2 regions of the Kitasatospora sp. Ki12 genome follow, and region 2 is predicted to be linked to the other one. Evidence: riboswitches for the same ligand, from Rfam matches in the RefSeq annotation. Region 2 holds a riboswitch; the other holds the start of a gene.
The links. Region 2 has a riboswitch for cobalamin ahead of nicT (Nickel transporter NicT). Riboswitches for the same ligand answer to the same signal wherever they lie in the genome.

Region 1 (3,208 bases), on a different contig from region 2:
GGCATCGACCTGGCCCCGTACAGCATCCCGCCGGTCCCCGCGATCGGCTGGGACCCGGGCACCAGCCCCCGCCGCCGCTGGATCGCCCGCGGCCTGCTCGGCGCCGTCCTGGCCGTCCAGGCCGCGCTCTCGCTGCGGCTGCTCGCCGCCGCGCACCCCGACGAGGCCGCCGCCATGGTCGCCGGGCGCCAGCAGCTCGCCCACCTGACGCACGGCACCCCGGTCACCACCGACCTGGTCGAGCGGATCCACGGCTCGCCCTGGCTCTACCCGCCGCTGGCCGGGGCCGCCGCCGACGCCGACGGCATCTGGGGGGCCCGGCTGCTCAGCCTCGGCTTCGCGCTGGTCACCACGGTGCTGCTGTACTCGCTGACCCGGCGGCTGTTCAACGAGCGGGTCGCGATCTGCGCGATAGGCGTCTACGCCGTCCTGCAGTCCACCGTCGTGGTCGGCTTCTACGCCGCCCCCGAGTCCCTCGCCGTCCTGCTGGTCGCCCTCGCGGCCTGGGCCACGGTGTTCACCGCCCGGCGCCATCCGGCGCTGGTCCTGACCGCCGCCCCGGCCGCCGCGCTCGCCTGCGCCGTCGCGTACTCCGCGGCCTTCGCGGTCCCCGCCCTGGTCGCCCTCGCGGCGGCCACCTCCCGGCCGCCGGGCCGGCCCGTCCGGGCCGCCCTGCGCGCGCTGCTGCTGGCCGCCGGCACCGCCGTCCTGCTGCTCCCGTACGGCACGCTCGGCAAGGTCGCCGGGTGGTCTCCCTCGCAGGGCAACGCCCCCGGCTCGGCCGGCTCCGTCCTGTTCTCCACCCTCCAGTGGAGCGGCCTGTTCACCGTCCTCGCGGTGGCCGGGACGATCGCCTACGTCCGCCGCGAGCAGATGAACGAGCACGACGCGCCCGAGCGGGACACCGTCCCCGTCACCCGCGGCCGGCGCGCCCTGCTCGGCACCGCGCTGACCGCCACCGCCCTGCTCGTGCCGGCCGCCCACCTGTGGACCGGCACCTCCGGCGCGCTGTTCCGCCACCTCGGCTACGGCATGCTGCTCGCCGCCCCGCTCGCCGGGGTCGGCCTGACCCGGCTGGTCGGCGCCCACTTCCGCCACCCCCAGCTGGGCATCCTGGTCTGGGTCGCGCTGCTCGCCCTGGGTCTGGAGCAGTCCGCCCTGCGCTACCAGAACGGGCCCGACTCCGGCCGCCTGCTGGCCGTCCTGCGGATGCACGCGGTGCCGCAGGGCCGCTACCTCACCGAGGTCGACGGGCTCGCCGAGTACTACCTCGGGGCCGTCAGCACACCCGAGCAGTGGGTCTCCGCCCGTACCGGTACGGACTACCGCGACGCGGCCGGCGTGCAGCACCACGGGGACGACGGGAGCACCGCCGCGATCCGCGACGGCTGGTTCACCGTGGTCGTCCTCGACAGCACCGCGCCGAGGGCCACCGACCGGGCGCTGGGCGCCGCCCTGGCGGCCTCCGGGCAGTACCGGCTGGTCGCCCAATTCACCTCGCCGACCGGCGATTCGAGTACGTACAAGGTCTATCTCAAGCACTGACGGCCGACCCCGCCGGTCCGCACGGGCGACACGACAGGCACAACATATGGTGCCGCCACAGTCAGGCGCCACTACATGTATGCTCAATCCTGCTGTCGACGCAGGGGAACCCGGTGCGAATCCGGGACTGCCCCGCAGCGGTGAGCGGGCGGCCGGAACGGCCCTCCCCGCGAGTCCGAGTACCTGCCGACGGCCTGCGCCACGGCCCTCCCGCAGAGGCCGCGCCAGCACCAGCAGTACACCTCCGGGCCTCGCGGGCGGGCCGGGGAGACACCTCGCGCGACGCCGTCTGCGTTCGTGCCGTGCTCCCCTGCCCCGACCGGCCCGGTACCCCCGATCACCGCCGCCGATCGCCGCCAGGAGAGAGCGCCTTGACCACCGCTGCCTCAGCCACCCTGCCCGCCCAGGGCTCCGGTACCGCCTTCACCGACCCGAAGGTCTCCGACCCCGGCGGCGCCCTGCTGCGGCTGCTCACCGACCGCAGCGCCGACCTCACCGAGGTCGACCCCGGCCATGTCGCCGCCGCCGCGCTGCGCGGCCGCCACGCCGGCTCGGACTTCGCCGAGCTGCGCGGGCTGGCCGTGGACGCCGCCGCGTCGATGATCGCCGAGGACCCGCAGTACTCGAAGCTCGCCGCCCGCCTGCTCGCGCTGGAGATCGTCGACGAGGCGAACAGCCAGGGCTCCACGTCCTTCTCCGCCTCGATCGCCGTCGGCCACGCCGAGGGCCTGATCGGCGACACCACCGCGGCCTTCGTCGCCAAGCACGCCGCCGCCCTGGACGCCCTGATCGACGCCGCCGGCGACGACCGCTTCGAGTACTTCGGCCTGCGCACCGTGCAGTCCCGCTACCTGCTGCGCCACCCGATCACCCGCAAGGTGGTCGAGACCCCGCAGCACTTCCTGCTCCGCGTCGCCTGTGGTCTGGCGGTCGGGGACAGCGAGCAGTCGGTGCGCGAGGTGTCCGAGCTGTACGGCCTGATGAGCCGCCTGGAGTACCTGACCTCCTCGCCGACGCTCTTCAACTCCGGTACCCGGCACCCGCAGATGTCGAGCTGCTACCTGCTCGACTCCCCGCTGGACAACCTGGACTCGATCTACAACCGCTACGCGCAGATCGCCCGGCTGTCCAAGCACGCCGGCGGCATCGGCCTGTCCTACTCGCGCATCCGCTCGCGCGGCAGCCTGATCCGCGGCACCAACGGCAAGTCCAACGGCATCGTGCCGTTCCTGCGCACCCTCGACTCCTCGGTCGCCGCCGTCAACCAGGGCGGCCGCCGCAAGGGCGCCGCCTGCGTCTACCTGGAGACCTGGCACGCCGACATCGAGGAGTTCCTCGAGCTGCGCGACAACACCGGCGAGGAGGCGCGCCGGACCCACAACCTCAACCTGGCGCACTGGATCCCGGACGAGTTCATGCGCCGGGTCAACGCCAACGCGGACTGGTCGCTGTTCTCCCCCGCCGACGTGCCCGAGCTGGTCGACCTGTGGGGCGCCGACTTCGACGAGGCCTACCGCAAGGCCGAGCTGGCCGGCAAGGCCGTCCGGACCATCCCCGCGCAGACCCTGTACGCCCGGATGATGCGCACCCTGGCGCAGACCGGCAACGGCTGGATGACCTTCAAGGACGCCTCCAACCGCGCCGCCAACCAGACCGCGCTGCC
Region 2 (3,208 bases):
CCGGGGCAGGTCGGGGCGGCGGCCGAATAACGAGTGCTCGCTCCAGGTGGAGTTGACGACGACGAGCCGCCGCCCGTCGACGGCGCCGAGCGCGGCGCGGTAGGCGTCGCGGGAGCGCAGGCTGCGCAGCATCCGGTCGAAGCACGGGTCGCCGACCACGCGGGCGACGTCCAGGGCCTCGGGGCAGGAGGCCCGGAGCCGGTCCAGCTGTTCGGGGTGGGAGAGGCCGAGGACGTCCACGAACACCCGGCCGCGGTGGGTGAGTTCGTTGCGGGACAGGCCGGCGGAGCTGACCGCGTCGCCGGTGGACTCGGTGACCAGGCGGTTGTAGCCGGCGCCGTGCGGGAGGACGACGAGGCGGGCGTCCAGCCGGTGCATGGAGGCGTGGACGGCGCAGGCGACGGCCAGGTCGAAGCGGTGCCGGACGGCGTCCTCCCAGTCCAGCACGGTGTAGCCGGGCAGGCCGTGGAGGTATTCGTCCAGGGCGCGGTCGGCGAAGGCGGAGCCGGGGTTGACGGTGAAGTAGCGGGCGATGCCGTCGGGGTTCAGCAGGCTGAGGACGTCCAGCACCCGGGTGGCCGAGGTGAGGGTGCGGGCGACCGCCAGCACGCGGGCTCTGACCGGTCGGGTGTTCCAGCGGTCGGCGGGCCAGGCGTGGGGGTGGGACGGCACACCATGATCGTACTCATCCGGGGTGCCGGCCAGGCGGCTGTCGCCCGAGTGTCGGTCAGCCCGCAGCTGTGGTCAGCCCGCCGCGGCGGTGGGTTCGTGGTGCTCGGCGGCGGCGCACTCGTCGAGGAGGGGGCGCATGGCCTCGTCCACGAGCCGGTAGCGCACCACACGTCCGTCCCGGTCGCCGGTGACCACGCCGGCCGTGCGGAGCAGCCGCAGGGCCTGGGAGACGGCGGGGTCGCGCATGCCGGTGGCGACCGCGAGGTCGGTGACGGCGAGCGGGCCGGCCCGGTGGAGGGCGAGCAGCAGGGCGAGCCGTCCGGGGTCGGAGAGCAGCGAGAACCGCTCGGACCAGGACCGGACGTGCGCGGTGTCGCCGATCGCGGCGATGGCCTCGCACACCCGGTGTCCGTCGATGGTGCGGTGGCCCGCGCGGTCGGCCGGTACGAGATGCATGACCGCATTCTTGCAGGCGGGGGGCTGTGATCCTGGACACCTGCGCAGGTGCGCAGCCTTGCACGGGTCGGGGGCGGACCCCTACGGTGTAGCCCGCCGTGGTGCTCGGGAAGACCGGTGACGGACCTTCAGTGGTCCCAGCCCGGAGCGGCCCTCGCCACTGTGATCGGGTGAATTCCTTCGTCCTCGACGGATTTCAGTCCGTGTCCACGAAGCCACTGGGCGCCTCGCGCACCCGGGAAGGCGGACCCGGATGTCCCGTAAGCCAGGAGACCGGCCGCGGCACTTCACGAAGTGATTCCACGAGGTGTTGGAGCGTGATCCGGACATGACCCTGCCCGAAACCGTCGCCGCGGAAGCCAAGGCGGCGCCGTCCGTGCTGCCCAGCTTCAGATGGAAGCGCGAGGACACCGTCCGCACGGCCGGGCTGATGGGGGTGATCCTGGCCATGCACGTGGTGGCCTTCGGGACGCTCGTCTTCCTGGTGGCGCCCGAACGGTACGCGGTCGGTACCCAGGTCTTCGGGGTGGGCCTGGGTATCACCGCGTACACCCTCGGCATGCGGCACGCCTTCGACGCCGACCACATCGCGGTGATCGACAACACCACCCGCAAGCTGATGGCGGACGGTAAGCGGCCGGTCTCGGTGGGCTTCTGGTTCGCCCTCGGGCACTCCTCGATGGTGGTCATCATGGCCGCCCTGGTGGCGGGCGGCGCGCAGCTGGCCAACACCCTGATGGACGACGAGTCGACCACCCACAAGTGGCTCGGCGTGGTCGGGACGACCACCTCCGGCGTGTTCCTCTACCTGATCGGCGCGCTCAACCTGGCGGCGCTGCTCGGCATCGTCAAGGTGTTCCGGGCGATGCGGGCCGGGCAGTACGACGAGGCGGAGCTGGAGGCGCACCTGGACTCGCGCGGCTTCATGGCCCGGGTGCTGAACCGGGCGACCCGCTCGATCACCCGGCCCGGGCAGATGTTCCCGGTCGGCATGGTGCTGGGGCTGGGCTTCGACACCGCGACCGAGGTCACCCTGATGGTGATGGCGGGCTCCGGCGCGGCCTCCGGGCTGCCCTGGTACGCGATCGTCTGCCTGCCGCTGCTGTTCGCGGCGGGGATGAGCCTGTTCGACACCCTGGACGGGACCTTCATGAACTTCGCGTACCAGTGGGCGTTCTCGAACCCGGTGCGCAAGGTGTACTACAACCTGACCATCACGGGGCTGTCGATCGCGGTGGCCTTCGTCATCGGCACCATCGAGCTGGTCGGGGTGCTGCACGAGAAGTTCGACCTCACCGACCCGGTGAGCGGCTGGATCGCGGACATCTCGCTGGACAACGTCGGCTACGCGATCGCCGGGCTGTTCGTGGTGGTCTGGGCGCTGGCGATCGGGTACTGGAAGGTCGCCAAGGTCGAGAAGCGCTGGGCGCCGCAGGAGCAGTGAGCCGCGCCGGCCCCCGTCGTCACACGCCGAACGGCGCCTCCCCGGGTGGGGAGGTGCCGTTCGGCGTTCCTCGGGCTCAGTTCCTCGGGCTCAGTGCTGGTCGCCGTAGCGCCGGCGGAAGCGCTCGACCCGGCCCGCGGTGTCCATCACGCGGGACTGGCCGGTGTAGAAGGGGTGGCTCGCCGAGGAGATCTCGACGTCGATCACCGGGTAGGTGCGGCCGTCCTCCCACTCGACGGTGCGGTCGCTGCCGACCGTCGACCGGGTCAGGAAGGCGAGGCCGCCGACCTTGTCGCGGAAGACGACCGGGCGGTAGGAGGGGTGGATTCCGGGCTTCATGGACGGGCTCCTCTCGGGGGCCTGCGGGGTGCTGGGGTTCTTGTCGGGTGTCGGGTGTCGGGTGCGGGCGCCGCCGGTCAGCGCTCCTCGCGGAAGTCGACGTGCCGGCCCGCGACCGGGTCGTACTTGCGCAGGACCATCCGGTCCGGGTCGTTGCGGCGGTTCTTGCGGGTCACGTACGTGAAGCCGGTGCCGGCGGTGGAGCGGAGCTTGATGACGGGGCGCAGTTCGCTGCGGGCCATGGGGCGTCCTCCTGGCGTCTGGGTCCTGGGTCCTGGGTCCTGGGTTCCGGGTCGC

Region 1: it holds a riboswitch for cobalamin, as region 2 does, so the genes downstream of both, ACYP53_RS04260 (ribonucleoside-diphosphate reductase subunit alpha) here and nicT (Nickel transporter NicT) in region 2, are expected to answer to the same signal.

What each region holds. Positions count from the first base shown of each region.
Region 1 covers NZ_BAAIHT010000001.1:1,008,574-1,011,781, forward strand. The annotation lists gene ACYP53_RS04255 (glycosyltransferase family 39 protein) at 1-1,545, shown strand, start outside; cobalamin riboswitch at 1,621-1,750, shown strand; gene ACYP53_RS04260 (ribonucleoside-diphosphate reductase subunit alpha) at 1,941-3,208, shown strand, end outside.
Region 2 covers NZ_BAAIHT010000002.1:2,461,857-2,465,064, reverse strand. The annotation lists gene ACYP53_RS28420 (hypothetical protein) at 1-672, opposite strand, end outside; gene ACYP53_RS28415 (ArsR/SmtB family transcription factor) at 745-1,128, opposite strand; cobalamin riboswitch at 1,211-1,424, shown strand; gene nicT (Nickel transporter NicT) at 1,457-2,572, shown strand; gene ACYP53_RS28405 (type B 50S ribosomal protein L31) at 2,663-2,911, opposite strand; gene rpmG (50S ribosomal protein L33) at 2,989-3,153, opposite strand.